2 regions of the Holdemanella hominis genome follow, and region 2 is predicted to be linked to the other one. Evidence: a T-box and tRNA genes for the amino acid it is inferred to sense, from the RefSeq annotation. Region 2 holds a T-box; the other holds one or more tRNA genes.
What was found. The T-box of region 2 lies ahead of thrS (threonine--tRNA ligase). A T-box ahead of a tRNA ligase gene usually reads a tRNA of that ligase, here a tRNA-Thr.
Positions count from the first base shown of each region.

Region 1: it has a tRNA-Thr gene. The T-box ahead of thrS (threonine--tRNA ligase) is inferred to sense a tRNA for this amino acid. The anticodon was not compared.

Region 1 is NZ_JACRWH010000039.1:3,037-19,693, reverse strand. It holds partial or broken gene H8911_RS08880 (RNA-guided endonuclease TnpB family protein) at 1-440, opposite strand, end outside; gene tnpA (IS200/IS605 family transposase) at 464-865, opposite strand; gene H8911_RS08870 (hypothetical protein) at 958-1,107, opposite strand; tRNA gene H8911_RS08865 (tRNA-Thr) at 1,203-1,278, opposite strand; tRNA gene H8911_RS08860 (tRNA-Leu) at 1,289-1,374, opposite strand; gene pepT (peptidase T) at 1,432-2,676, opposite strand; gene H8911_RS08850 (hypothetical protein) at 2,776-3,765, opposite strand; gene H8911_RS08845 (LytR/AlgR family response regulator transcription factor) at 3,954-4,664, opposite strand; gene H8911_RS08840 (hypothetical protein) at 4,992-5,252, opposite strand; gene H8911_RS08835 (hypothetical protein) at 5,555-6,529, opposite strand; gene H8911_RS08830 (hypothetical protein) at 6,868-7,032, shown strand; gene H8911_RS08825 (DUF6591 domain-containing protein) at 7,239-7,649, shown strand; gene H8911_RS08820 (formate--tetrahydrofolate ligase) at 7,737-9,407, opposite strand; gene purD (phosphoribosylamine--glycine ligase) at 9,409-10,641, opposite strand; gene H8911_RS08810 (cyclic-di-AMP receptor) at 10,765-11,088, opposite strand; gene H8911_RS08805 (polysaccharide deacetylase family protein) at 11,289-12,662, shown strand; gene H8911_RS08800 (PocR ligand-binding domain-containing protein) at 12,707-13,198, opposite strand; gene trxB (thioredoxin-disulfide reductase) at 13,341-14,255, opposite strand; gene lgt (prolipoprotein diacylglyceryl transferase) at 14,231-15,688, opposite strand; gene hprK (HPr(Ser) kinase/phosphatase) at 15,666-16,628, opposite strand; gene uvrA (excinuclease ABC subunit UvrA) at 16,606-16,657, opposite strand, start outside.
Region 2 is NZ_JACRWH010000044.1:2,165-17,716, forward strand. It holds gene iadA (beta-aspartyl-peptidase) at 1-407, opposite strand, end outside; gene H8911_RS09290 (ABC-F family ATP-binding cassette domain-containing protein) at 454-2,196, shown strand; gene H8911_RS09295 (DMT family transporter) at 2,210-3,130, shown strand; gene H8911_RS09300 (histidinol-phosphatase HisJ family protein) at 3,169-3,945, opposite strand; gene H8911_RS09305 (3-phosphoglycerate dehydrogenase family protein) at 3,955-5,103, opposite strand; gene serC (3-phosphoserine/phosphohydroxythreonine transaminase) at 5,096-6,181, opposite strand; gene H8911_RS09315 (phosphate ABC transporter substrate-binding protein) at 6,401-7,276, shown strand; gene pstC (phosphate ABC transporter permease subunit PstC) at 7,340-8,233, shown strand; gene pstA (phosphate ABC transporter permease PstA) at 8,236-9,114, shown strand; gene pstB (phosphate ABC transporter ATP-binding protein PstB) at 9,126-9,878, shown strand; gene phoU (phosphate signaling complex protein PhoU) at 9,878-10,531, shown strand; tRNA gene H8911_RS09340 (tRNA-Ala) at 10,574-10,649, opposite strand; gene H8911_RS09345 (CapA family protein) at 10,714-11,892, shown strand; gene smpB (SsrA-binding protein SmpB) at 11,889-12,347, shown strand; RNA gene ssrA (transfer-messenger RNA) at 12,369-12,759, shown strand; gene H8911_RS09360 (NifB/NifX family molybdenum-iron cluster-binding protein) at 12,846-13,220, shown strand; T-box leader at 13,270-13,473, shown strand; gene thrS (threonine--tRNA ligase) at 13,514-15,262, shown strand; tRNA gene H8911_RS09370 (tRNA-Ser) at 15,409-15,499, shown strand; tRNA gene H8911_RS09375 (tRNA-Asp) at 15,520-15,552, shown strand, end outside.

The DNA.
Region 1 (16,657 bases), on a different contig from region 2:
CTCAGTAGTCTTCCTTTAGGTGCTCGTGTTTTCTTTATCTTTACAAGACCAATCTTAGGAAGCTTGACCTTATTTTCATAGAGTTCAATATTTCCATTCGTATATTTCGTTGTATACGAATAACGATGTGTCTTCTTCGATTTGAATCTAGGATATTCAGCCTTTTTTCGAAAGAAATTGATATAGGCCGTATCCAGATTCTTTACACTTGACTGTAGAGCCACAGAATCCACTTCCTTAAGCCATTCATATTCTTTCTTTAACGAAACTAGATCTTTAGCACATGCCGAATAACTCAATATGATTCCATCTTTTTCATAGGCATCCCTACGTTTTTCCAGGTAATGATTATATACAAAACGAGTGTAGCCAAAAGTCTTGGCCAGCAATATTCTTTGTTCTCTATTTGGATACATACGATACTTGAATGCCTTTTCCATGATGATTTCTCCTTATTGATTCGCTATTTTCTTTTTTGACTTCTTATATACTCTATAATCTGTTCTTCTGTATTTTCAGAAACTGTAGCTACAAAATAAGAAGGATTCCATAGATGTCCACCCCATAACTTGGATCTTAGATCATCCCCAAACTCTTTCATCAAGAGTCTGGCCGATACACCCTTCATAGCTTTTATAATATTTGGAATGTAATGCTGCGGCGTACAATTGATCAGCATATGGATATGATCCTCATCCATATTCATTTCCAAGATTTGAAAACCATTATCCTTTGAAATCTGAGTCAGCAGCTCTTTTAATTTTGTTGCGACCTGTCCATTCAAGACATCACGACGATACTTTACGCACCATACAATATGATACTGTATGGAATAGACATAGCCTCTTCCTTTAACAACTTCCATGTTTTTCCCTCATCTATATAATAACATATGTATGTATTTAAAGCACTATATTTATGATTTATTTTTAATTTATTTATTTAACATCTGCACATCTAATTCATCTCATGACTAAATTCACGAGTGTTCTTAGATTGCATTATAAATGCCTGGACCATTAAATGACCAGTTTGTTCTAATTTTTCAAATTGTGTTTCATGAATCTTTTTAATGATATCAAGACCCACTTCAAATACTTCTTTCATATTATTGTTTCTCCTTGATATGCATATTTCTTTATATTCATTATACAATAAGAAGAAAAATAAAAAACAGCCATCAAGGCTGTATATTGTTTAAGTGGTGCCGACTATAGGAATTGAACCCACAACCTACTGATTACAAGTCAGTTGCTCTACCAATTGAGCTAAGTCGGCATGATTTATGTGGTGCAGAGAAAGGGATTTGAACCCTCACGCGATCTCTCGCACTGCCGCCTGAAGACAGCGTGTCTGCCATTTCACCATCTCTGCGACTGAGTGTATTATACTAAAAATTCAAACAGTACGCAACAAAAAAATGTGACCTTTTTAACAGTCACATTTCGCATATATATCAATTAGATTCAATAAGATTTCCACATTCTTTTCCATTGACTGAATGGGAACATATTCAAAACGTCCATGCGCATTCTCATATCCCGCTGATAAGTTAGGACAAGGAAGTCCTCTATGAGATAAGGCTGAGCCATCGGTTCCTCCTCTAAATGGTTCTGTTTGAGGTGTTAATCCTACACTTTCAATGGCTTGTTTCAAATATGGAATCATAAATGGTACTTGATCAATCGCTTCTTTTAAATTACGATATTGAATTCTTTGTGTAATATTTACGGTACCTTTTCCATACTCTTTATTTAACATATCCACAATCATTTTTAATGTGTTATTACGTATATCAAACTGCAAGCTATCATGATCACGAACGTTGATTTCAATCTTGGCATATTCACAATCCCCATTAAAACTCACCACATGATAAAAGCCTTCTCTTCCTTGGGTATATTGTGGTTTTTCTAATGCCGGTAATTTATTTAAGAATGCATTTCCAATATCCACCGCATTTTTCATAATACCCTTTGCGGTAGCTGTATGTACTGAAATACCATGAATCTCAATCGTTGAAAGACTCGCATTAAATGTTTCATCCATATAATAACCCAAATGATCTCCATCTAGTGTATATGCGATTGGTGATTTAAAGCGTTCTAAATCTAAATCTTTAGCAAGTCCACTCACTTCTTCATCTGGCGTAAATGCGACAGAAATAAAATTATGTTTGACTTCTGGATGTTTCACTAAATACTCCAACAACGTCATGACAGCTGCAATACTTGCCTTGTCATCCCCTCCAAGTAGTGTTGTACCATCCGTTAAAATCAAATCCTGCCCAATATATTGTTTCAGATTTGGAAATACAGATGGTGACATCACAATATCTTTTTCTTTGTTTAAAACAATGTCATTTCCATCATAATTTTCTAGTACCCAAGGCTTCACATCTTTACCACTCGCATCCGGAGCTGTATCCATATGTGTCACAAAACCAATAGCTCTTCCCGATTTCACATTGGCCTCAAGAGATCCATATACTACACATGTATCTTTATCATAATATACATTAGTAGCCCCAATTTTTTGAAGCTCTTCATAGATAACACTAGCTAAATCATGCTGACAAGATGTAGTAGGAACACTTGTACTATGTGGATTGGATTCTGTATTGATTCTTACGTAGCGCATCAATCTCTCTTTTACTTGTTCATAAAATTCTGTCATACGAATTCTCCTTTTTTGTATATTTTATTCTTTTCCGAATAGAAATAAAAGAAAAAAGTACCTACGAGGATGTAGGCACCATTTAAAGTCCATACTTTTTTATTTCTTATACATAATAAGTCCATTGAAATATCCATTTTCTTCAAATGAATAAATTTGAATATATGAAAATTCTTTGAATAGTTTACCAAACTCATCGCATTGTTCTTGTGACTCAAAAACAACTTTAATCACATCTTGTAGTTTAGTTGAACATCCTTGGATACTAAGAACACTATTTTCTTTAATTTTTTCAAAGATAATATCAAATAAACATAGATACAAATTAATTTGTTCGTCATATTTTATACTTGAAAAAATATCTGTTGGAAGATTCATTGAAAGTTTTATGTGTTTATTTTCTAATTTACTTTTGTATTCATTTATAACTACAGACATTGCGATATTATTGGAATAAATCTGATTAAAATTTTCCAATACAATTTTTTCTATTGTATCTATACTTTGTGCATATTCTGCCTGATCCCCAGATTTTTCGATCCTGTTTTTTAATGTCGTGATTTCATGAAGCAATGAATGCATAAAATTAAAATTTGATTTATAGTTTCTATCCATCATATCAAATTTTATAGCATTAAATTCATTCTCCATCTTTTCTAATTTCAGTTCTTCTTTAATCTGTAAATTGTGAATAAAGCCATATTGAATTAAAAATGAAATGAAGATTAGAATTGTTAAAAAGAAGAAAACATTCAAGAATATTTGATTCTTCTGTAGGATTTCACGATAATCTTTGTAGCATAAGGCAATCCCTAAAAGGAAAACAATCGGAATCAACACAATGTATGTAAACTTAATTGTATTCTTATCATGATAGAACTTTGACAATGTAAATCCTATTGTATACGAAATAATCTGTGTTGTTAAAATCACAATTAAATATGTAGATGAATGTACATCTATTGGTGCACTAACAACATTAAAAATTTCTAAAAGCAGAACCGACACTAATTCTGAAATCGCAAAAATAAAATAAGCAAAAATAAAGTAAATCAATTTTTTAGGTATTTTACCTTTATACATAAACATAATGTAACATAGATTCAAAAGTAGAATAATCCATCGACCATAAAATGTCATTCCATTTTGATTTAAATACCACTGAATTAAAACGACTATAATATATGCCGGCAAGACAAATTTATTGTTTTTGAATTCACTAAAAGACCTGATAAAAAGTGTTAAAAACAATAAATTTAAAGATACTGATATTAACATCATAATGATTTAAATAAAGATCTATAATAATTGTCAATAAAGGCCTTTTTATAAAATTTTGACAAAGGAATTTTCTCATTGTTCGATAAGAAAAGATCTCTTTCATCTTTACTAATACCAGAAATATATTTAAGATTTACCACATAACACTTGTAAGGTTGCGCAAAGCCATATTCTGTTAATTTTTCAATCCAATATTTCAAAGGGTAACTTGTTTTTATTTGTACTCCATTTAAAAAGTGAAGTACAGTTGCACGATTTAAAAATTCAACATAGAGAATCTTATCATAGTGAATTTTATATGGTGCAATTTTAGAATCATAGAACCCCATATATTTTTGAAATGTCGCACCTAGTACATTCTCCATTTCTTCATTAAATATATTTTCATCAATTGGTTTCAAGAAATATCGTTTGGCATCGATAGAATACCCATCAATCAAATACTGTGAATATTTAGAAGTAATGATGATCATTAATTCCGGATAAACTTTTCTAAGTTTTTTAGAAAATTCAATTCCATTATTATTTCCGATTTCTACATCCAAAAATAATATGTCTACATTAGAAAGGGTATCCAGATTCTCATTTAACTTTAATTCAATACTGATCTTGTAATCGATATTGCGTTTATTAAAATAATGGATGCATAACTTTTCAAGATCTTTAGAATCTTTTAAATCATCATCAATAATCAATACATTCAACATAACCCTTTCCCCCTAATCTGTATGAATGAACGTGCAGAAAGTTGCTTCAAAGAACAACAAAAATATAACTGAAAAAATAATATTAAACATATTTAACCGGAATTATTCATGAAAATGTTTAATTTTAATATTTGTTAAATCTCTTAATCCCTATGAGAAAGCAAAAGAAACTATATATTCGGAAGGTTAAAACTCTTTTATATTAATTATACGTGTTATATTTGAAGAAGTCAGAGGATATTCCTTTTAATATCCTCTGACTTCTTAACATATAAATTATAAATTCTATGTACCAAAGTGATTCTTTATTTTAAAAGTTAAAAATTTTTATAAAAACCACCTGATTTTTTTTGCGTTACCTTTCTGAACTAAAAGCTTTTCTATTTGTTTTGCTTGTTCTGAATTTGGATCTATAGGAAAATTAACTAGACAATTTCCTTTTGTGACGATGCATAATTGATTATCAAGAAAAAAGTATTTTACCATATCTTCATATTTAAAATTTAAACTTCTTTTTTCTCCCTCAACTAGCCATTCGTCTTCTTCAAAAACAATTGCTTCTGGAAATTCATCTGTATCTCCATACATTATTCGTACTCTTTCAAAGGTATTTTTTACCCTTTTCTTTGTTATAATGATACAAACAATTTGAGAACAAATTAATAAGCTTGATATAACTATAAATAAGGCAAGAAGAATATCTTCGATACGTAAGGTTCCACAAAAGAATCCACAACAAAAAATGGTGATGGGAGTAAATATTAAAATGAAAATTAATAATATTTTATTAGTATAGAGTGAAACATTTTTTTTAATACATTCTCTACCATATTTTTTGTCATAATATATTCTATTTTAATCATATTGAACCCCTCTCTTTTTTTTATTTTCTACCACATCTCTATTGGTTTTGTATCTGAACTAAGTTGGTTTACACTATTTGGACAGTTGCTTTGCATTTCCTGATTCAAGGATTCATCTGTAATATCGATTGGATAAAGATAAATCATGTTTTCAGATATATATGCCGTATATTCCGCATCATAATCATAAACTGGAATCAAATCATAACAATTCTCAATACTTCTAGGTTGAAGGGTGACATTCACTTGCGATCCATACATTTTTTGCTCAGCCACATATGTACCAAGGATACCTGTATTCCCGTTTTTATCTAATTCTAAAAAGGTTTGAATTTGATATCCTTTGGCATTGATATCTGCATTACTGAAATACTGTATTGCATCTAATGATTCATTGTAGTTTGTATTTTCATCAAACTGTACATCTTTGAACAATTCAGGAAGATTTACAAAATCCGTCTTTGAATAATCTAAATCAAACTTCTCTTCAAATTCTTGAATCAAAGTTCTTTCTCTTTCCATCATTTCTTTTAAAAATGGTGTATCGTCAAATAGAACTGAACCGTCATTTTGAATTGTTATATCTCCTGAAGCTGTGATTGTGTCAAAATATAAAGGTCCATGATAGATAGCATTCATATAATCCATAGAATACTTCTTATACTCTGTATCCGTCGATTGAATCGTTAGTTTTTCATTATTAATGGTTTGATCATCTTCGATTGTCTGCAGATCATAGATGTATGTGATTCCATCTTCTTGAAAACCATAAGAAACGGTGGCATTTTCTTCTATATTTTGAATAAATATTCTAGGATGATCTTTTACATTTTCCTCTACGGATATTTTCCATTTTCCTTCTTGATAATCCTTATAATCCAAAGCCTGTGCTGTTACATTCCAAAAATCTTCCGGTACTTGATTTTTTATTCCATTTATCAAATATAATACAAACAAAGAAAATACAATACCTATCACTACTATTATTAATATAATTGTCATTTTATTTTTCTTATTTCTTGATATTTTCCTCATGTCTTGCACACATCCTTGCACACATCTTTTATCCACAGTCTTAATGTATGGATTATTTATATTATATATTATATAGTCATTTTATAAAAATTTTATTCTTGATGAACAAAAGGTCATTTTTTTGAATAACACGTTAATAAAAGACATTGATTATACGTTTATTCTCAGAAAAATACAATAGATTAGGTGTTGAAAAACTAGAAGACATTCAACTAATCAAATATGAAGTTTAACATTAGAAAAAGACATTGTAATTTAAAAACTATCCTCTTATTCATTTTTATGTCCTTTCATTCAAGGAGGTAGTGTCAAAAATCAACAGTCTACTTTTAATGACTGGATGCTCTTCTACACCTACCATCACAAACACAAATAATATTAAGGAGTATATTCTAAAGGATAATGTAGCTTATGATTCATTCTCTTCATATAGTGATTCAGATACAATTATTCGTTTGCCAAATGGATAATATATACATGGAACAAAAGAAGTGAATGGAAAATATTATGATAGTGATCAAGATTCAGGGGCCGTTCAGGCAAAAAAAGCTAAATATTATGCTTTACTAGCTATGGATGTAAATAACTATTAACTGAAGAATTTGAGGGATTCAATGATTCAGATGAGGTTTTCTATAATAAGAAAAATGGTGGCTTCACAGATGCATCTACAGTCATGGATGAAAATGGTAACGAAAAAGACTTAGCCAATAATCCAAATTATGATTCTATGACAGTAAAAGAAGCAAAAGAAAAAGAATACAATCGTTTGATCCAAGAAGATGCTAAAGAAGAAAAGAAAAATCTGTCTTCTCCAGTAAGTGAATTAAACTCATTATTGCCAAAAACAGATTCTATTTCACGAACGGTTTTCAACAAAAAGAATAAATATGCCATTCATTATTATGAAGTAGAAGAAAATGAATATTTTGACTACATAAAGAAAATAAAGGAGAAAGGTTTTGATTCCATGGATCCAAATTCTCCAGAAAAATCTTTTTTAGGAGTTAACAACGATAATATATTAGTCAATATACACTATGATGCAACAAATAAAATCCTTGATTTAGACATTCGAAGACAATAAATTTAAATTGCTCAAACAACATTTAGTTGTCTGAGCTTTTTTAATACAAAGAAAAAAAGACTGGAATTTTTCATCCAGCCTTTGACATTAGAATAATCCTACGATCTTACCATCTTCATCCACATCCATGTCTAATGCACTTGGATGTTTTGGAAGACCTGGCATTGTTAATACTTTACCTGTTAGAGCAACAATGAAGCCTGCACCTAAACTTGGGCGTAATTCACGAACTGTAATTCTAAATCCTGTAGGACGACCCATTACTTTACCATCATCTGATAATGACATTTGTGTTTTGGCCATACAAATTGGTAATTTATCCCATCCTAATTCATTGAACTTCGCAATTTGTGCTTGTGCTTCTTCTGTAAAATCAACACCATCTGCACCATATACTTTCTTGGCAATGGTTTCTACTTTTTCTTCAATTGACTTATCTAAATCATATAAAGGAGCATAGTTATTTTCTTGATCACATAACGCAACTACTTTGTTGGCTAAATCAATAGCACCTTCTCCACCTTTTGCCCATACTTGAGATAATGACATTGGGTGGTTGTTTTCTTCGCACCATTTTTCTAATGCAGCTACTTCAGCCGGTGTATCTGTCGCAAATTCATTAATCGCAACAATGTATGGTAAACCAAATTGTTGTACGGTATCAATATGTTTTGCTAAGTTTTCACATCCTACAAGCATAGCCTCTACATTTTCTTCTTTTAAATCTTCTAAGGCAATTCCACCATGTTGTTTTAAGGCACGAATTGTCGCAACGATTACAACCACATTTGGTTTAAGATTAGCCAATCGACACTTGATATCCAAGAATTTTTCAGCGCCTAAATCCGCACCAAATCCAGCTTCTGTAACTGTATAATCTGCAAGTTCTAGACATGCTTTTGTGGCAATGACAGAGTTACATCCATGCGCAATATTCGCAAATGGACCACCATGAATCAATACTGGATTATGTTCAAGTGTTTGAACAACGTTAGGCAATACAGCATCTTTCATAACCATAGCCAATGCGCCTTCTATACCCAAATCATGTACATATACAGGCTTATCATCATAAGTATATGCCACAAGCATTTTTCCAAATCTTTTCTTTAAATCCATTAAATCATCTGCCAAACATAAAGCTGCCATGATTTCACTTGCGACAGTAATATTAAATCCGTCTTTACGTTCAACTCCATTGGCTTTTGCACCACAACCAATGGTAATATTACGCAAAGTACGATCATTCATATCTAAACAACGTTTGAAAGTTACTTTTTCAGGATCAATATTCAATTCATTTCCCTGATGAATCACATTATCTAAACATGCACTAACTAAGTTATTAGCTGTTGTAATCGCATGCATATCTCCAGTAAAGTGAAGGTTGATATCTTCCATTGGTACAACTTGGGCATAGCCACCACCTGTAGCTCCACCTTTTAATCCAAATACTGGACCTAAACTTGGTTCACGTAAAGCCATCATCGTTTTCTTACCTAAACGATTTAAAGCATCACCTAAACCAACAGTTGTCGTACTCTTTCCTTCTCCAGCCTTAGTAGGATTAATGGCTGTAACTAATACTAATTTTCCATGAGGATTATTTTCAATGGATTTTAAATAATCAAAAGACAATTTAGCTTTATATTTTCCATAATGTTCCAAGCTATCTGCAGGAATTCCAATTTTTGCGGCAACCTTTTCAATTGGTTCCATGACACATTCTTGTGCAATTTCTAAATCTGTTTTAGCCATTTTACATATCCTTCTTTCCAATATCATTTCTGTGAAATAAATCTTTACATTGAATCTTTTCTAATTCTTTATATGTATGATCAAATGCAGTCTGTAAGTCATCTTCTAGAGTAACGACCATTAAAACACGGCCTCCATCTGTGACCAATCCTTCATCTGTCATTTTTGTTCCCATGTGGAAAACCAATCCATCTACATCGTCTACACCTGTAATCAAAGATCCTTTTGTAGAGCTTGCAGGATAGTTTGTACTTGCTAAAACAACACCGTGACTGACTTTATCTGTCCATTTTAGTTCAACTGGTTTATTATCCATTAAATCTAAAATAGCTTGGACAAAATCACTTTCTAAACGAGGCAAAATAACTTCGGCTTCTGGATCTCCAAAACGTGCATTAAATTCAATTGTTTTGATACCTTTTTCTGTCAACATCAATCCACCATATAAGAATCCAGTGAATGGAACACCTTCTTTAACCATAGCACTTGCCATTGGTTTCATAATTTCATTCATAGCTTCATCGATAATTTCAGAAGTAATCTTCTTAACCGGACTATAAGATCCCATACCACCTGTATTTGGGCCTTTATCTCCATCAAATACACACTTGTGATCTTGGGCTACTTCTAAAGGTACAACTGTTTCATTGTGTACTAGACAGATCAAAGAAAATTCAAATCCAAATAAACATTCTTCAATCACAACCGAATTATTTTCAATTGCAAAGGCAATGTCTAAGGCTTCCTTAGCCTGTTCTAACGTAGAAGCTACTGTAACACCTTTTCCAGCTTTTAAGCCATCTTCCTTAATAACAATAGGAGCTCCCTGTTCTTGTACATAAGTCCATGCAGATTCTAAATCATAGAATGTTTTATATGCAGCTGTTGGAATATTGTATTTTGCCATAATTTTCTTGGCAAAATCCTTACTTGATTCAACCTGAGTTGCTTTTTTGTCTGGCCCAAAAATCTTTAGGCCTTCTTTTTTAAACGCATCTACAACACCTAGAGCTAAAGTTGCCTCAGGACCTACGATGGTTAAATCTACATTTCTTTCTTTTGCCAAAGCGACAAGACCTTCTACATCATTGTCTTTCACATTGACACATTCTCCAATTTTTTCCATTCCAGGATTACCTGGAGCACAAATCAACTCATCACACAAAACTGAGCGTTTGCATGCATACGCAAGTGCGTGTTCACGTCCGCCCTTACCGATAACTAGTATTTTCATTGCGTTTTAATCTCCTTTTTCTTTACCATTCAATCATAACAGAAAAAAGCCCCTAATGGGTCTTTATTCACAATTTTTTTAACAGAAAAAAGGTAGAACATTATATTCTACCCCCTTTGTTTTCTAAACCTTTAAGAATTGTGCTACATCTAGCACGAAAATTGTGGCTCCACCAACAGTAACTTCCACAGGAAAACTTGCATAACGGCCAATGTCATAACTAGCTGTACTAGGTACAATTTCCGTTCGCTTACTTGAATATTCCTTGATGATATCTATAGCTGCTTCTACTTTTTCGTCTTCACAACCAATGATCAACGTTGTATTGCCTGCGCGAAGGAATCCACCAGTCGTTGCTAATTTAGTAACAGAAAAACCATTTTTATTTAGTGCATTACTTGCCACTGGACTATCGTCATTTGATAAAATTGCTAGGATAAGTTTCATAGTGCTTCCCCCACCTTTCTAAGGTTATTATATAAGAATTTATGCGCAACTACAACAAGAAAAAAGAACCATAATCTTTAGAACAATTTCTCTTATTTCATGTATAATAGATATAGAGTTTAAAAGGGGTTAATTATGTTTAGGGAATTTAATTTTTTGTGCACAAAAAAAGACTGGACCATATCTTTCGAGGGTCAACTATGACAAATAAAAAAAGGAAAGATACTTTCGGAAATGGCTTGATTGCTTTTTTATTTATATGCATGATATTTTTGATGGGTTATGCTTTTAAAAATCCTATATTATTATATTCTACAAATCCAGAAGTAGAGATCAATCATGAGTATGATCCAAAGACAAACATTCAACAAGTCTTCTATCATTCGGATTCTAGTGTTCAAGTTTCAAGTGATATCGATACTAAAAGAGTAGGTAATTATACAGTTACTTATCAAATAAAAGACTATAAAAAAACGTGTACAGTCTCAGTAAAAGATACGAAAGCGCCAAAGCTAAAAGTTAAAACGTACACCACCGATTTAAAAGAAGATGTGAAGCCCAATTCTTTTGTAGAAAGTGTTGAAGATGATTCAAAGGTTACCTTATCTTTTAAAAATAAAGTGACTAAAGATGAAAAACAAACAGTGACGATCATAGCTAAAGATGCATATGGAAATTGCACAATGAAAGATACGACACTTACGTTAAAAAAAGATATTGAAAAACCTGTTATTAGTACAGATCCAATTCATGTCTATACAGATTCAAAACCGAACTATAAATCTTATATTGAAGTAACGAATAACTTAGATTTAAATCCAAAGATCAAAATCGATTCTTCAAAAGTAAAGACAAAAAAAGAAGGCACTTATAAATTAACGGTTACGGCAACGGATCGTTCTGGCAATAAGGCTAAGAAAAAGATTAGTGTCGTTGTTGAGGAACCTGCAAAAGTCGTTTATCTAACATTTGATGATGGTCCAAGTGAAAATACAGATAAAGTATTAAAGATACTAAAGAAATATGATGCGAAAGCTGCATTCTTTGTGACTGGAAACAATCAAAAATATAATGATTCCATTCGAAAAGCAGAAAAACAAGGAAATACAATTGCACTTCATACATATACGCATGATTATGCGACTGTCTATTCATCTACAGAAGCATATTTTAATGATTTACAACAAATAAGTGATATGGTTAAACAAATCACAGGAAAAGCTCCAAAATATATTCGTTTCCCTGGTGGTTCAAGCAATATGGTTTCTGCCAACTACTCTCAGGGTATTATGTCAAAACTTGATAGTATGGTACATGAAAGAGGTTATGAATATTTTGACTGGAACTGCTCAAGTGGGGATGCCGCTTCAAACAGCGTACCTGCTCAAACAATCGTCGATAACTCAACGAATTGTAACTACGATCAAATTATGTTGTTGTTCCACGACTCAAGTCCTAAAACTTCTACAGTTGAAGCTTTGCCAGCCATCATTGAAAACTATAAAAATCGTGGTTATGTATTTAAAGCGATCAGTGATGATACACCGATATTCCATCATGGAGTCAATAACTAAGTCAGCAATTTGCTGGCTTTTTTTATACAAAAAAATCGAAGGAATTAACCCTCGATTACTGCTTTGTAGTACTTTAATAGATCTTGCATCAATTCAATACTTTCTTCAACCTGATCTTCATTCATCACAACAACTTTTGTGTAGTTATGTAAAAGTATAGATCTAGAAACATTATATGTTTCTGCCAAATGATTGACCCAATCCTCTGCTTCTAAGCCTTGCTGCTTTGTAATAACACCTTCTGATATAATTACACCTTTTACGTCTGCAAACGATACGGGAACACTCCATTTGATAAGTCCAGCATGACATGCATACTTTTGCGGTTTATTTGATTTTAAAGCTCCTGTATAATTTTCAAATGTACATTCATCACATTGACGTAATGCAGATGAACTTGTTTTTAAACATTTACAAAAGAAATTCTTTTCCTTTGCACTGCTAATTTCTGTCTCGTCTTGCACGAAATAGCATCTTAATCCAGTAATATGGTAATACGCATCCATCACCTTTTGGATAGCTTCTTCAGGCAACATAATATAGCACCTCAAATCCTTTTCTTATCTTAATTAAATCACTTTCAGTGACTGATTTCAAGCGTATTGTAAGCCGTTTCAATCACTTTGGCCGCTTTTTTGTAAATTAAAACCAGATGTTTCCATCTGGTTTCTTGAACTATTAAATTCCTTTTATTTTATGAAATGCATGCTGTGCTGCAATGGCACCATCATTACATGCCGTAATAACCTGTCTTAAATTTTTATCAATGACATCGCCTGCTGCATAAATTCCTGGAATTTTTGTTTGACGATCATCATCGACTAGAACATAGCCACGCTCATTTAATATACCTAAATCTTGTACGCAATCCGTATTTGGATCTTGTCCAACATAAGGGAAGATACCTGAACATTCTATAACTTGTTTTTCATGAGTATCCACATTTTCAAGTTCAATACCGGATACTTTTCCTTCCGAACTTAAAATTTGAACAGGAATATGCTTCTTAATGACATGAATCTTTGCGTTCTCTTCAATTTGTTTTTGAATATGTTCTTCAGCTCTAAATACGTCTCTTCGAATCACAATAGTAACACTGCGCGCAAGCCCAGCAAGATAAATCGATTCTTCTAATGCCGAGTTTCCTCCACCAATCACTACAACCTCTTTATCTCTAAAAAATGCACCGTCACAAACTGCACAGAAAGAAACACCATGTCCTAGATTTTCATTTTCCCCAGGAATATTCAATAAACGTTCCTTTGTTCCTGTCGCAAGAATGACAGCTTTCCCTTTCACAACATTCCCATCGTTTAAATATACATTTTTATTTTCATCGATTTTATTGACTTCACCATACGCATATTCAGCTTGAAAAGATGTTGCTTGTTCAAACATATCCATTGCCAACTGTGTACCTTCAATATCTTTTATACCTGGATAATTACTGATTTTATTTGTCTTAATCAATTTTCCACCTGGCGCTCCATTTTCTAATATCAAAGTTTTAAGTCCTGCCCTTGAACCATATAATGCTGCGCTTAAACCAGCAGGGCCGGCACCAACTATTACCAAATCGTATTGTCGCTCCATATGCGATCCTCCTTACATAATGATACTAACTGCATTAAATCATCGATGACCTTACATGGATGTGCTTTTTCTAAAGCTTCACGTTGTTTTTCATCTACACTAAACCCTACAGAATAGGCAGCCATATTTTTTGCGGCTACAATATCCGCAACATTATCACCAACATAAATACAATCGTCATGACTAGTATGTAATAAGTTGCATGCTTCAATCAAGCCAGATGCACTTGGCTTAGGTTCGGGCAAATTTTCTTTTCCCAATACAACCTTGAAATAGCCATCTAAACCAGCTTGTTTTAGTCCTCTTTTCACCACTTCAATACGCTTATTTGATACTACCGCACACTGTATATTTTGTTCTTTTAACCCCTCTAACATTTCTTTAGCATGAGGCACTTCCTTTAACAGATTTTTATGCAAAGATTTATTGATTACTTGATAACGATCAATAATACTTTCTAACTGATCTTCTGGGAAATACTTTGAAAAAGTTACTTCTAGCGTTGGTCCAAAGAATGAATATAGTTCTTCATTTGATAATTCATAATCGGGTTTTAATTCTTTAAAAACTCTTCTAAATGTTTCAAAAACTAATTGTTGTGAATCAATCAGCGTTCCATCCAAGTCAAACAAAACAATCGGTTTATTTTTCCAGTGAAAAGCTTTATGAAATACGCCCATTAAGCCAAGACAACCAACAACCATTAAAGCTAAAGATACAAGTTGAGCTGTACGAAGGCCAAATACCATTAAAGAATCGGTTCGCATTCCTTCAACCACAAAACGTGTAATTCCATACCATACCATATACATAAATCCGCAGTCGCCGCGTCTTTTATACCAATGCTTACGGAAAATAAGTGTGATAAACAAGAATCCTAATAGATTACATACACTTTCAAATAAGAAAGTAGGCATACGATAGGCTCCATCAATAAACATTTGATTTTTAATAAACACTGGATAATGCGCAAAGAAACTCTCAGATACAATCCCACCATAGGCTTCTTGATTCATAAAGTTTCCCCAACGCCCAAAGGCTTGTGCCAATAACACAGTTGGCATAATCAAATCAAACATTCTAAGAAATGAAATGTGGCGTTTCTTAAAGAAGAATAAACTAAAAATAGTTCCTGCAATCAAGCCTCCATGTATGGCCAAACCACCGTTCCAAATGGCTACAATTTCATTTAGGTGTGAAGAATAATAATTCCATTCAAAAATAACATACCATGCTCGAGCTCCCAAAATTCCAATAAACAACATAGGAACTACATAATCATCTAGAACTTCAGGTGCATATCCCCATTTTTTCATTGTTCTTTGACATAGTAAATAAGCACATAATGCGCCTGTTAAAATTAAAACGGCATACCAAGCAATTTCTAAAGATCCAAAAGAAACAAAAATTCTAGTGTTCGGAAACAGATGCATCGAATTCCTCCTTCTTATTCTCGGATATTTGCGATAGTACTCGCTCTTCAAATTCTTTAGCTGAATCTAAGCCATCTTTCAACAATAAGAAGTTTGTCACAGCCGTTTCAATAACAGATGACATTGGTCGTCCTTGAGAAACCGGAATAGTCATCTTTAAAATTTTGATTCCTAAAATCTCATTGTATTCTTTTTCTTCAATTCCAACTCGATCATATTCATAAGAATCATTAAATGGCTCTAAATCGATTTGAAATTCAATTTGTGTTTCATGGGCAACAGCTCCTACTCCATACATGCGAGAAACATTAATAATTCCAACACCTCTTAGTTCCATGAACCCTTCTAACATAGGTGTCGTTCTTCCTACCAAATCATCGTGTATTTTGTAACAATCAATACGATCATCACCGACTAATTGATGGCCTCGTTTGATAAGTTCCAAGGCAATTTCGCTTTTTCCCATACCACTTCGACCGGTAATCAATACACCAACACCAAATACACGCACTAACTCTCCATGAATGACTACAGATTCTGCAAGACATTCATCCAAATAGTTTGTGATACTAACGATTGCGTGTGATGTTTGATATTCTGTTTTAAACACAGGAAAATTTTTACGTTGTGCTATCTCTTTTAAAACAGGAGGGCACTCATGCCCATGTGCAACCACAATACATGGTGTACTATCTCCTGTCAAAAATTCATAAGAACGACGCTGAGAAATTTCATCCATCTGCTCTTCGATATATCCTATTTCTTTATCTCCAAGTACGACAAGACGTTTTGTTTGTGTGTCTGGAAAATATCCGGCTAATTCTAATCCAGGGCGGTTTGTATCTGCCAAAGTTAATGGACGATTTAATGAGTCTGAATCCCCAGTTACAATAGTCCACATGAATTTTTTAGCTAAATCACGAACAATTACTTTTGCCATGGTCTCCTCCTTTTTCTAGCATTGGTTTT
Region 2 (15,552 bases):
CTTGTTAGTGTATTACTAGGATAGGCATAGCTGCCCGTTAAGATATACGTATGTACACCTTTTTGTGTTAGTTCTTTAGCTTTCGCAAATAATTCTTTTGTGCTTCTTGTGTAACCGTCTGTTCCCAATAATCCAATGACAGTTGTGATACCTGCATCTAATATTTCCTGTACATCTATAGGCCTAGCTCTAGAAATAAATCCGGCTTCTCCACCACCACCAGTAATATGAACATGGCGATCAATTAGACCTGGCGTTAAAATGCATCCTGTGCCATCAATTGTTTCAATTGGATAAGAAAGTTCGATATGATTATCAATTTTTTCGATTTTAGAATCTGAAATTAATACATCTTTTACTCCCAAATTTTCAGGTGCATAAATTTGAATATTTTTAATAAGTTTCATGCGTGTCACCTCAAAAAGTATTATATAATAAAACTCAGGTGATGTTATGTTAATTTCAACAGAAAGTTTAAAAAAGAATATAAATGATAAATGCATTTTAAAAGATGCGAGTTTCACAATAGAAGATACTGATAAAATTGCGTTGATTGGAGTCAATGGTACAGGTAAAAGTACTTTATTAAAGATACTTGCAGGTATTGAAAATTATGATTCAGGAATCATAATTAAAAAAAATGGAATCAAGATTCATTATTTACCTCAAAATCCAGAATTCAAAACGGATTGTGTTTGGGATGAAATTCAACTTGTGAATTCTAAAAATGAGCACCCCGTCGCAGAATTTGAATTAAAATCGATTCTAACGAAACTGGGTATTACAGATTATCAAAGCGCCATGTCAAATATGTCAGGTGGACAAAGAAAAAGAGTGGCTCTTGCCTTAGCACTATGCACAAGTTGTGATTTGTTGCTTTTGGATGAACCGACAAACCATTTGGATAATGATATGGTTGAATGGTTGGAAAATTATTTGATTCGATCAAAGAGTGCAATATTTATGGTCACACACGATCGTTATTTTTTAGATCGTGTTTGTACAAAAATGATTGAATTGGATCAAGGCGACTTATATATTCATAATGGAAATTATGAAGTGTACTTAGAAAATAAGGAAACGCGTATTGAACAAGAAAAATTAGCAGCCCATAAACACAAGAACTTATATAAAAAGGAATTAGAGTGGGTTAGAGCGGGCGTACAGGCGCGTGGTACAAAATCTAATAGTCGACTTCAAAGGTTTGAAGAATTGCGTCAGAAACGTTTTAAACAGCAAGAAGAGTCATTAAAAATAAATGCGACTATGCAACGATTGGGGAATAAAACAATTGAATGTATGAATTTAGGATTTAATTATCCAGAAAAGTCATTATTTCATGATTTTAACTATGTATTATTACGACAAGACCGAATAGGTATCATTGGAGAGAATGGATGTGGAAAATCTACTTTGTTAGATGTTATTGCAGGGGTGAAACAACCAACCTATGGAACCATTGAATATGGAACCACAGTTAAAATTGGATATTTCAGACAAGCGGATCAAGGTGTCGATCTAAATATGCGTGTCATTGATTATATTGAAGAAGTTTCTAAAGTCATTGAATACGATTGTATGACACTAAGTGCTTCGCAAATGCTTGAAAGATTTTTATTTCCAAGAAATATGCACTATACCACGCTATCAAGACTATCCGGTGGAGAAAGAAGAAGACTATATCTATTAAGAGTTTTGATGCAAGAACCAAATATCCTGTTATTGGATGAGCCAACAAATGATTTGGATATTTTGACATTAGACGTATTAGAAGATTATTTAGATGATTTCCAAGGAGCCATTATTACTGTAAGCCATGACCGATATTTTTTGGATCGTGTTGTGGATAAAGTGTTTGTCCATCAAGAAGATGGTACTTTTAAACAGTACAGTGGAGGATATAGTGATTATTTAGTGAAATCAAAAGATGAGAATAAGAAGGTTGTTGTTCAAAAGCCGATTGAAAAGAAGAAAAGATCTCAATTATCTTATATGGAAAAAAAGGAATTGGAGCAACTTCCTGAGAAGATGGAAGTATTAGAAAGTGAAATCGAAGCTTTAGACTATCAGATGAATGAGTGTCAAAGTGATTTTGCGAAATTAAAAGAATTAAGTGATTTGAGAGCGCAGAAAGAAGAAGAACTTGAAACTTTAACTAATCGTTGGATGGAATTAGAAGAAAAAAAGGAAGGATAAGTTTTAATTGGATATGGAGAAAAGGGAATTTTTTAAACAGCCATTACATGTATTTTTACTAGCCGTGCTATGTTGTACACTATGGGGAAGTGCAGCTCCATTCATTAAATGGGGATATAAGCTATTTAATATTGAAGGTGTACCTAGTATTTTAATGTTTGCAGGCATACGTTTTACATTAGCTGGATTTTTAGTCATATTATTTGCTTCTTTCTTACAGAAAAAAGTATTAGTTGCTAAAAAAGAGAATATTCAAGGCATATGCACTCTAGCTCTTTTTCAAACGGCTGGACAGTATTTTTTCTATTATATTGGACTTTCACATACATCAGGAGTCAACGGATCCATTATTTCAGGAACCAGTGCCTTTATATCTTTGTTAGTGGCAAGTTTAATTTTTCATTATGAAAAAATTACAGCACGAAAAGCATTAGGCTGTTTTATTGGATTCTTAGGCATTTTATTTATGAATGTCAGTGGAGCCAGTGTCAGTTTTTCCTTTGTGGGTGAAGGCTTTGTGTTGATGTCACAATTTTGTGGATCTATATCGGCTGCCTTTATTAAGAAGTTCACACAAAATCAAAATGCCGTCCTGTTAAGTGGATATCAATTCTCTCTAGGAGGTATTCTCTTAGCTATAACAGGCTATTTAATGGGAGGACACATTACATTTGGATTTAATCTAGGCCTTCTTGTATTGATTCATTTAGCTCTTGTATCTGCTATCGCCTATACGATTTGGGGATTGTTATTATCTGTAAATCCTGTTAGTAAGATTGGTGTCTATATGTGCGTAACACCTATCATCGGTGTGATTTTATCAAGTGTTGTATTACATGAATCCAATCAGGCATTCCAACTATCAAGTTTAATTGCATTGTTACTGGTAAGTTTAAGTGTATTTTTAGTCAATAAAGAAACACAGACAGATTAAGTTCTGTCTTTTTCTTTGCCTAAAAAAAGATCCTAGGCTTATCTAGGATCAAATAATTCAAAGCAGCGCCCCACATCGTTAGGATAATGAGCATCACTTGCAGTAACAATTTTTACATTATTTTCTTTTAGGATATTTCTAAAATCAGCATTTAAGCCAATATCAGGATGATGATATGAATAATGAGCTTTAGTGTTGTCTTCCATTTTAATGTTGTATTCATTTGCCAGACGAGCGATATGATGGTAGGTAGGATGTAAATCGTAGCCTGGATCAATCGAATACAATTTGATCACATCTGGATGACCCACTTGATCAAAGAGATTGGATTGGATTAGTTTTTCAATAGTGTCATAGTAGGACTTATAAATATTAGAAGGATCATTTTTGTTCCAAAGTAATTCTTTAGAAAAGGCATCCATATCATATAGATAACCATTTACAGAGTGTACACTGCCAATTAGAAAGTCAAAATGGTAGTTTTTAAGAATGGAGGATAATAGACTTTCTGTTTCAGGCGTGTAACATACTTCAAGGCCAAAACGTACAGCGATGTCAAAAGTTTCTTTTTTTAATGCCTCAATTAATTTTAAATAATCATCTATGGAGTTTTTTTGTTTCTTTAAAAACCACTCTTCTTGTAATTTAGATACTTCACAAACTCTTTTATAACAGTCTTTAAATTCAAAGAATCTATGTGTGTGATCTAATATTTGAAGATGAGTAATCCCTTTTTCTTTGGCAGCATCGATAAACTTATGAACATATTCAATGCTTAAATCACCATTTTCTAAATGTGTATGTGCATCAATCATAGTACCATCCTATTTCTTATAAGTAGATACTCTAATCATACCATTGATTTTTTCAATTGGAGAAATATCAACTTCTGAATCTAAATCAATAATTGTATACGCAATATCTTTTTTAGATTTATTCATTAAGTTTTCAATATTAGCATCCTTAAAAATATCTGTGATTTGAGAAATCATTTTAGGCTTATTTTCATGAATACAAGTGATTCTAAATGGTGAATTCATATCCATCTTCGCATTTGGTAAATTGACAGAATTTGAAATATTTCCATAAGTTAAATAATTCATCAGTTCCTGAGCGGCTTTTAAAGCACAATTCTCTTCACTCTCTTCGGTTGAAGCACCTAAGTGAGGAATTGCGATGACTTTATCATTTTGAATAACTTTTAAACTTGGAAAATCAGTCACATAAGATTCAACTTTGTTGTCATCTAATGCCACCAATAGAGCATCTTCATCAACGAGGCCACCACGAGCAAAGTTTAATAATTTGACGCCATCTTTCATCTTGTCAAAACTATCTTTATTGATAAAGTTTTTAGTTCCATCATTTAAAGGCACATGAATCGTAATAAAATCACATTGACGATATAAATCATCAATATTTGTGACATGATTTACATATCGAGATAAGTTCCATGCAGCATCGACAGACATATATGGATCATATCCATAAACTTTCATACCAAAGCGTAAGGATAGATTGGCAACCTGGATACCAATGGCACCACAACCGATGACACCTAGTGATTTACCGGTTAATTCGTGTCCAGCATATTTCTTTTTTTGTTTTTCAATATCTTTTGTGATGTTCTCATTTTCTTTTTGCGTTTGGATCCATTCAATACCATGATAAATATCACGACTTGCTAGTAACATACCCGCAAATACAAGTTCTTTTACGGCATTACTATTTGCGCCTGGAGTATTGAATACGGCAATCCCTTTTTTAGTACAAGTATCAATATCAATGTTGTTGACACCCGCACCTGCACGAGCGATAGCTTTAAGGTTGGCATTATATGTAATATCATGAAGATTGGTACTACGAACTAAAATAGCATCTTCATCTTCCATATTTTCGTTTACTTCATAATCTGGCGTAAACTGATCTAAACCAATTTGCGCAATATTATTGTAGAGCTTTATTTTAGGCATTATAATTCTCCTCTTCAAATTTCTTCATAAATGCAATTAGGGCTTCTACACCTTCAAGTGGCATGGCATTATAAATACTTGCACGCATACCACCAACCGTTCTGTGACCTTTAATATTTACAATTCCTGCTTCTTTTGCTTCTTTAACAAATTTAGTATCTAGATTCTTATCACTAGTCACAAAAGGAACATTTGTATAAGAACGATCTTCAGGTACAACAGGATTTGAATAGAGTTTAGAAGCATCAATATAGTCATATAATAATTTAGCTTTTTTACGATTGATCTTTTCCATATTTTCCAATCCACCTATTTGTGTTTCTAGCCATTCAAGTACTAAACCACAAATATAGATGGAATAAGTAGGTGGCGTATTGAACATAGAATCATTGTCAGCATATGTTTTGTAGTTTAACATGCTTGGTGTTTTTTCATCAGCTAAACCAATCAAGTCTTTTTTTATGATAACCACAGTTAAACCTGCAGGCCCCATATTCTTTTGAGCACCGGCAAAAATTAAATCATATTTAGAAACATCCGTTCTTTCACTTAAAATACAACTTGATAAATCTGCAACTAATAACTTTCCTTCATGTGGAGGAAGTTCTTTATATTTAGTTCCATAGATTGTGTTGTTCTCACAAATATATACATAATCAGAATCTTCACTTAAATCTTCTTGTTTAATTTTAGGAATATACGTAAAGTTATCTTCTTCACTTGACGCTACTACATTTACTTTTCCTAATTTTTTATGTTCTTTTAAAGCTTTCTTTGTCCATTGACCTGTATTGATCAAATCTACGTTATGTTTTTCTAAATTCAAAGGAATCATAGTAAATTGTAAAGAAGCACCTCCTTGTAAGAATAAAATTTCATATTCATCAGGAATGTTCATCAATCTTTTTAATCTTGCTTTACAAGTATCTATAATATCCTGGAATTCACTGGAACGGTGGGACATCTCCATAACACTCATTCCACTATTATGAGCATCTAACATTTCGCTTGCAGCTTTGGTTAAGACCCATTCTGGTAAGCATGCGGGACCGGCACTAAAGTTATATACACGTGTCATTTTGTTACCTCGGTGAAAGCATTTCCACCTTTCCTTTCTTTATGTTTCACGATTATACATTTATTTACATTATATTTCAATAATTTTGTTCATAAATTAAATTCAGGTGTGCTTAAAATTAAAACAAATCATTTAACAAAACCTTAACAGAACCATTTTTTTCGTTTAACAAACATGCATTATGATATGTGTGTCGAAAGAAAAGAGGACAAGGAAAATATGAATAAGTTTTTAAAAGGCGCAATGATCGTAGGATTATCTGCAGCTATGGTAGGATGTAGTTCAAATACTGCATCCGATGACAGCGATTCAAAAAATGAAAGTTTAAGCGGAACAATTACAGCCGCAGGCTCAAGTGCATTGAAACCATTGGTTGATGTTGCAGCCGAACAGTTTTCAAACGAAAACCCAGATGTTTCTATTACAGTAGATGCTGGTGGTTCAGGAGAAGGTTTAAAACAGGTAGCTGATAAAACAGTTACACTAGGAAACTCCGATGTGGCAGCTGAAGAAAAATTAGATAAGGATCAAGCTAAAGATTTAGTCGATCACCAAGTTTGTGTTGTAACAATGGCTCCAATCGTAAATAAAGATGTTGGTGTTAAAGATTTAACCAAACAACAATTGATTGATATCTTCACAGGAAAAACAACGAACTGGAAAGATGTTGGTGGACCAGATGAAGACATTGTCTTAGTTACTCGTCCAACTTCATCAGGAACAAGAGCAACATTCCAAAAATATGCATTAGATGGAAATGAAGAAGCTAGCAACGCTTCAATGGAAACAGATGATTCTGGTGTATTGTTACAAAATGTAACAGATACAAGAGGTGCAATCGGTTATGTGGCATTATCTTACTTAGTAGACAATGACGATGTAGATACAGTCGCAATTGATGGCGTTGAACCGACATTAGAAAACACATATAGTGGTGACTATAAAGTTTGGACATTTGAGCACATGTATACAAATGGAGAGCCAGATAAAGCTACAAAAGCATTCTTAGATTACATCATGGGTGAAAAATTCGGTAAGAAAATGGAATCATTAGGCTATGGTGTTTCTAGCAAAATGGAAAAAACAGATCACTAATTGCGAGTTCTTTAACGGACATTGAAATATATGTCCGTTATTCATTTAGTTTGGAGGAATTTGATGAGTCGTAAAAGCATGTTTTGTAAAGAATATTTTTGGCAGATTCTTGTCACAATTGGTGGTCTGCTCGTGATATTTGTAACTCTATTAATTGGAGCTTTTCTAGTTTATAAAGGTTCTGATACATTTTTTAAATTTCATCATACTCTAGGAGAGTTTCTTGGCAGTGCAAATTGGGCACCAATGGATAATGCCAGTTCAAAAGGACATGTAGGAGCCTTGATCTTTATTGTTGGATCGCTATGTGTTTGTGGATTGGCCTTATTGATTGCCACGCCTTTTGCGTTAGGATCATCTATTTTTATGACAGAAATTTCACCTAAGTTTGGTGAAAAATTCTATCGTCCTATGGTAGAAATTTTTGCCGGAATTCCTAGTGTTGTCTATGGATGGGTTGGATTAACGGTCTTGATTCCGTTCTTAAAGAAAGTATTTGATTTGCAGGTAGGACATTCCGTGCTTGCGGCAAGTCTTGTTTTATCAATTATGATTTTCCCATCGATTACCAGTGTTGCCAGTGATGCGATTCGAGCTGTTTCAAAAGAAACACGAATGGCTGCTTATGGACTTGGCTCAACACGTTGGCAAACGATATATCGTGTCGTAATTCCTGCTGCATTACCTGGAGTCATTTCAGGAATTGTATTAGGACTTGCAAGAGCGTTTGGTGAAGCTTTAGCTGTTGCGATGGTTATTGGGCAAACAACAGCTTTGCCTAAGAGTATTTTTTCTACTTCAAAAACACTAACAACGGAAATTGCAGCTCAAATGGGAAATGCGATGGAAGGTGGAGAAATGAAGGCAGCCCTATGGACAATGGCTTTATTATTGTTCTTGATTTCGTTATTATTTATTACTATTATTCATAAGTTTTCAAAACCGAAAGGAGAATAGAGATGGATTCTAGAATTAAAAGAGCAAAAATGATTGATCAATTCATGACAATCGTCTTTTATGGTATCGCCTTATTCTTCTTTTTACTTCTTGTAGGCTTTGCCGGTAAAGTTATTATTGGAGGGTTGTTAGGGGCTAAACCAGAAATGTTTGGCTTTACTCGATCTGGCAGCATTGGAAACCAAGTTTTTAATACGATTTACTTAGTATTTATTTCTTTGTTGGTTTCGGTTCCAATTGGAGTATTAGCAGGCATTTATTTGGCGATGTACGCAAAACCTGGGCTTGTAACACGCTTTTTAAGAACTTGTATTGAAACATTGTCTTCTTTACCAAGTATTGTTGTAGGTTTATTTGGATATTTGATTTTCTTAGTTGTCATTGGATTATCAAAAAGTTTATTAGCAGGTGCCCTGTCTATATCAATTCTAAGTTTACCTTTGATTACAACAACTACAGAAGATGCGATAAAAGGTTTGCCTGAAGGCTATTATCACGGAAGTATGGGACTTGGAGCAACAAAGTGGCAAACCATATTCCATGTATTATTGCCAGCATGCCTATCACGTATTATGACTGGAGTTATCTTGGCGGCTGGTCGTGGATTTGGTGAAGCTGCTGTATTACTTTATACAACTGGTTCAGGAAGTGATTTGCGTTGGAATAATTTTAGTTTTACTTCTCCAACATCGCCAATTAATGTGTTAAGACCTGCTGAAACATTATCCATCCAAATCTGGAACTTACAAACCAATGGACAAGATCGTGCATTGGCTAATTTATCTAGTGCTGTGTTGATGATTTTAGTATTGGCATTTAGTATTGGAGCCAATGTTTGGTCAAGACACATTTCCAAAAAACAAGCTGGATTAGAGAAATAGAAAGGTTACGTATGAATAATAAATTTACAGTGAATGATCTGAATTTATATTATGGTGATTTTCATGCCTTAAAGAATATAAATTTGGATATCAAAGAAAAAGAAATTACAGCATTCATTGGTCCTAGTGGATGTGGTAAATCAACATTTTTAAAAACATTGAATCGAATGAATGATTTGGTGGAAAGTACTAAAATCACAGGTGATATTTGTCTAGATGGAACGGATATCTACAAAAATATGGATGCGATTGAATTAAGACGTAGAGTTGGAATGGTATTTCAACAACCCAATCCATTCCCAAAAAGTATTTATGATAATATTGCGTATGGCCCAAGAATTTTTGGAATCAAAAAGAAAAGTGAATTGGATGAAATTGTTGAAAGAAGTTTAAGACAAGCTGCCATTTGGGATGAAGTGAAGGATCGTCTACATAAATCCGCATTGGGAATGTCTGGTGGACAACAACAACGCTTATGTATCGCAAGAGCCTTGGCTATGCAGCCGGAAGTGTTGTTGATGGACGAACCTACAAGTGCTCTAGATCCAATTTCAACTAGTAAGATTGAAGAGTTAACTTTAGAATTGAAAAAAGACTATACAATCGTTATTGTTACTCACAATATGCAGCAAGCTATGCGTATTAGTGATAAAACAGCCTTCTTCTTATTGGGAAATTTAATTGAGTATAGTGCTACAGAAACATTGTTCTCTGCGCCAAAAGAAAAGAAAACAGAAGACTATATTACAGGGAGGTTTGGATAATGGTTTTACCTACAAAGTTTTTAAAACAAACAAAACAGTTAGAACTGACTATGGCACAAATGTCTCAAGACTGTTTAAAAGGATTGTGGTTTTGCAAGCACGCTATTTTAGATGGAAACAAAACTTTAGTTCAAGATGTTTCACAAATGCATGAAGAAGTGAGTGAACAAGGAAGAGAAGCTGAACAGATTTGTATGAAGATTCTTCTTCTTCAACATCCAGTTGCGAAAGACTTAAGACGTATTACTGTAGCTACAAATACAATTCGTGATCTAACACGTATTATGGATCAGGAAAAAGAAGTTTCAGAACTGATTTGTGCTTTGAATATGGAAAATTTAGTTGTGGATGATAGTATTCAACAACAATTTATCATCGCAAAAGAAATGATTACACTTGCGATTGAAGGTTTTATTCAGAAAGACGAAAAAGCAGCAGATCAAGTTATTAAAATGGATGATCAAGCGGATGCACAATATGAAAAGGCTAAAGAGGTTTATGTTGATTTATTAGCCAGAAAAGAGCATGATACAGGGACTCTAGTGGATGTGTTACTTGTCGGTAAGTACTTAGAAAGAATTTGTGATCATTGTGTAAATATTGGAAAATGGGTTCTTTATCAAAAGTCTGGTATTTTTGAAGAAATTGAATGAAAAAAAGCTGTAAGCAAATTTGCTTACAGCGTATTTTTTACTTGGTGGAGCGTATCGGGATCGAACCGATGACCCCCTGCGTGCAAGGCAGGTGCTCTCCCAGCTGAGCTAACACCCCAAGTGCTTTATAATATTACCTAATTATTTTGGAAAATGCAAGCTTTTTCTGATAAAATTAACTTATGAAAAAGAAATGGACATGGATCATTATATTATGTATATTCAATTTCAGCTTAATGGGCTTTATTTTAACACACCCCACACCAAATTCGAAAGAAGCAACAAAGATTGTAAAAAATGTTTCTACAAAAAAACAGGAAAATAAAAAATCATTTACGTTTGTAGGTGTAGGTGACAACTTGTATCATGGTGCGATGTATTGGTACCCATACCAAAGAGATGGATATTACAATTTTGATTCCTATTATGAAATGACAAATAAATATACACAAAATGCAGATTTGGCATATATCAATTTTGAAACGTTATGCATTGGAGAAGAGTATGAATTGAGTGGATACCCTACTTTTAATGGACCTATAGAAATTCTGTCTTCTGTCAATAAGGCTGGCTTTGATTGGTGGAGTTTAAGTTCAAATCACTCTATGGATCGAGGGGCTGAGGGTTTATTAACACAGATTGATTTGGTTCGAAAGAATTATCCAGATGTTATTACGACGGGTTCGCATACGTCTCAAAAGGATAAAAAGCGTACATTAGTAAAAGAAATCAATGGAATCAAAGTAGGATTTCTTGGATATACCTATGGCTTGAATGGATTTAGTGTGCCTGAAGATAAGCTATGGCTTGTGGATTTGATTGATAAGGATCAAATGAAAAAAGATATGGAAGCTTTAAGTAAAGTGAGCGATGTCCAATTGGTTTCTATGCATTGGGGTGAAGAATATCAGATGGAGCCGACTGAAGAGCAGGAAGATTTGGCAAATTATTTAAATGAACTAGGTGCCGAGGTTGTGATTGGTTCACACCCACACGTTATTGAACCGGCAAAAGTTATTAAAAGAAAGAAGCAAGATACACTTGTGTATTATTCATTAGGAAATTATACGAGTGCCCAGGATATGGATATTACTATGGTTGGTGGAATGGCTAGCTTCACACTGAACTATGATCCAGATACAAAAAAGACTTCTTTTACAGATACTAAATTTATTCCATTGATTACATGGTTTGATGTAGGGTATAATGCATGGAAGACTTACCCAATCGAAGATTACAATGATTCGCTTGCACAAACACATAATTTAGCTTCGAATTATGATCTTTCAAAAGAGTGGGTGCAACAATTTGTCCAGTCTGTAATGCAAGATTGTGATGGAGTAGAGGTGGTTTTAGAATGAGTCAAAATCAAAAGACAATAGCCGAAAATCGTAAGGCAAGACATGAATATGAGTTGTATGATCGTTTTGAAGCAGGTTTAGTGCTTCAGGGAACAGAAATTAAAAGTATTCGAAGAGGAAAAGTTCAATTAAAGGACAGCTATATCAGTTTTCAAAAAGGGGAAGCTTTTATTAAAGGTATGCATATTTCTCCTTATGAATTTGGAAACCGATTTAATCATGATGAAACGCGTGATCGCAAGCTCTTAATGCATAAGCAGGAAATTCAAAAATTGGAGCAATCTGCGCGTGTTAAAGGGTATACGGTTGTACCTGTGAGAATTTATTTGTATAAAGGTTTGGCAAAGTTAGAAATTTCTTTGGCGAAAGGTAAAAATCTTCATGATAAGCGTGAGTCTCAAAAGGCGAAGGATGCGCAAAGAGAGATTCAAAAGGCCTTGAAAAATCAGTATTAATAGATTATACTGATGTTCCTTGGGGATGTTCAGGCATTCGATGAGTAAATGTTTGGATTCAGCCACAGCCACGAAGGATACGTGTAATAACCAACTTAAATTAATTGCTAAAAATAAACTTGCTAATGTATTTGGTATGAACCAAAGCATGGCTTTCGCTGCTTAATTTTATTGCCTACGTTTGGCTTTGCAGCCCCTTTCTGAAATTTCGCTTTCTTATTTCAGACTGAGTGTTAAAGAAAAGAAGATAGAAATAAGCATTGGCTAGCTGCTTGTCTTGAATCAACTATAGCTAACCCAAAAGAATTTTTGATTCCATCCGAAACTTTTGGATAACTAGATGGAAAAAGCTGTAAACGCTGTCTCGTGGGACTTTGCTTAGACAGGAGTTCGATTCTCCTCATCTCCACCAAAGACAATCAACGCCCTTATTTAAAGGGTGTTTTAATTTATCGTGATGTATTTTTGATGTATAATAAATAAGAAAGAAGGTATAGTATGAGAATTGCAGTCAGTTATAAAGATGGAGAAGTGTTCCAACATTTTGGGCATAGCTCAGAATTTAAAATCTATGAAACCGATCATAATGAAATTATTAAGAGTGAAGTGATTACAGTCGAAGGACATGGACATGTTAGTGTTTCGAATGCTCTAAAAGAACAAAATGTAAACATTGTACTTTGTGGTGGTATTGGTCAAGGGGCTAAAACTGCATTGGCTGGTTTTGGGATTCATTCTTTTGGTGGAGTAACCGGAAATGCAGATGAGGCTGTTAAAAAATATTTAAGTGGGCAACTAGAATTCACAACCGATGTGACTTGTACAAAACATGAATCTGGCGAAAGTCATTCGTGTGGTGGACATTGCCATTAATTCTTGAGTTTTTCTTTTGACACACCTCGTATTTCGGTCTATAATCTAGGCAACAATAGTGATAAGGATATGAATACATTCCATTCAAATGTAGAGAGAGTGTGGTTGGTGAAAACACTTTGCGAATGTATGTATTTACTCCCTTTGAATTGCCCTTGAAAAAGTGTGCCGTAATTCTTGCGTTAAAAGGTTTGAGGTGTATACAGTAATTGTATAAACAAAGGTGGTACCGCGTGCGACAGACGTCCTTTGATGGCTGTCGCTTTTTATATGGAAAAATGGAGGAAAGTAAAATGGAATTAGTGAATGTATTAGAAAATGAACATTTATCTATGTTGAACCACTCATGTGCTCATATGATGGCTCAAGCTGTTAAGCGTTTATATCCAAATGCTAAATTTTGGGTAGGACCTGTTATTTCTGAGGGTTTCTACTACGATATGGATTTAGGGGATGTAAAATTAAAAGAAGAGGATTTGGCGAAAATCGAAAAAGAAATGAAGAAAATTGCCAAAGACGGAAAGAGAATTGTTCGTGAAGAAATCTCTAAAGAAGATGCTTTAGAAATGTTCAAGGATGATCCTTATAAAGTGGATTTGATCAATGGATTAGAGGATGGAAATATCACAATCTATCGTCAAGGTGAATTTGCGGACTTATGTCGTGGACCTCACGTTGAGACTGTTAAGAAGTGTAAAAACTTTAAATTATTGAAACATTCTGGTGCTTACTGGAAAGGTGATGCCAACAATAAAATGCTTCAACGTGTTTATGGTATTTGTTTCGATACAAAAGAAGAATTGGAAGCTCACTTAGAAGCTTTAGAAGAAGCTAAGAAACGTGACCACAAGAAATTAGGGAAAGAAATGGGCTTATTCACAATTAGTGAATTTGCGCCAGGTATGCCTATCTTCTTGCCAGATGGAATGATTTTACGTAACATCTTGGAACAATACTGGTACCAAGAACATACAAAAGAAGGATACCAATTCATTAAGACTCCAATTATGATGTCAAAAGAATTGTGGGAATTGAGTGGGCACTGGGATCATTATAAAGACAATATGTACACTTCAATGGTTGATGATCGTGAATTCGCAATCAAACCAATGAATTGTCCGGGTGCATTATTAGTATATAACTCAACTTTACACTCATATAAAGATTTACCATTGCGTTTAGGGGAATTAGGACAAGTACACCGTCACGAAGCAAGTGGTGCATTGAATGGATTGTTCCGTGTGCGTACATTCACACAAGATGATGCGCACTTATTTGTAACTCCTGATCAATTGGAAGAAGAAGTTAAAAAAGTATTACAATTGGTAGATCGTATTTATTCTGTATTTGGTTTACCATATGAAATTGAATTATCAACACGTCCAGAAAGTGGATATATTGGATCTGAAGAAATTTGGGATGCTTCAGAAAAAGCATTGGCACAAGCTTGTGTTCATGCAGGTAAAGAATATAAAGTAAATCCTGGAGATGGCGCATTCTATGGACCTAAATTGGATATCCATATCAAAGATAGCTTAGGACGTGTATGGCAATGTGGTACTGTCCAGTTGGATATGAACTTGCCTGAAAGATTCGAATGTAAATATGTAGATGCAGATGGAACAAAGAAAACTCCAATTATGTTACACCGTGTAGTTTATGGATCAGTTGAACGTTTCATTGGTATCTTGATCGAACACTTTGGTGGACACTTCCCATTATGGCTAGCTCCACGTCAATTTGTTGTAATTCCAGTACACCACGAAAAACATGTTGAATACGCAAATAAAGTATGTGATGCATTAACGGCATTAGGAATGCGTGCAACAGTAGATTCTCGTAATGAAAAATTGGGTTACCGTGTCCGTGAAGCGCAGCTACAAAAGGTTACTTACCAAATCGTAGTTGGTGATGGAGAGCAAGAAAATAATACAGTTACAATTCGTCAGAGTGGTAAAAAGGAAAGTGTTACATTATCTTTAGATGAAGCTTTAGCTAAATTTAAAGCTGAAGTAGACAACAAAACATTGTTTGGAAAGTAAGAGTTTAGAGGTCAAAAATTGGCCTCTAAATTTTTTTATCTTTTTTTAAAAAAATACTTGCAATAAGTTTTTATCCGTGTTATTATAAACGGGCGTTACGGATAACGTAGGTTGTTCTAAAAAATAAGTATTCTGGAAATATTCTTGGAGAAGTACTCAAGTGGCTGAAGAGGTGCCCCTGCTAAGGGTATAGGTCGGGAAACTGGCGCGAGAGTTCAAATCTCTCCTTCTCCGCCATCTTATTTTTAGAAAATTATGGTCCAGTGGTGTAGTGGTTAACATGCCTCCCT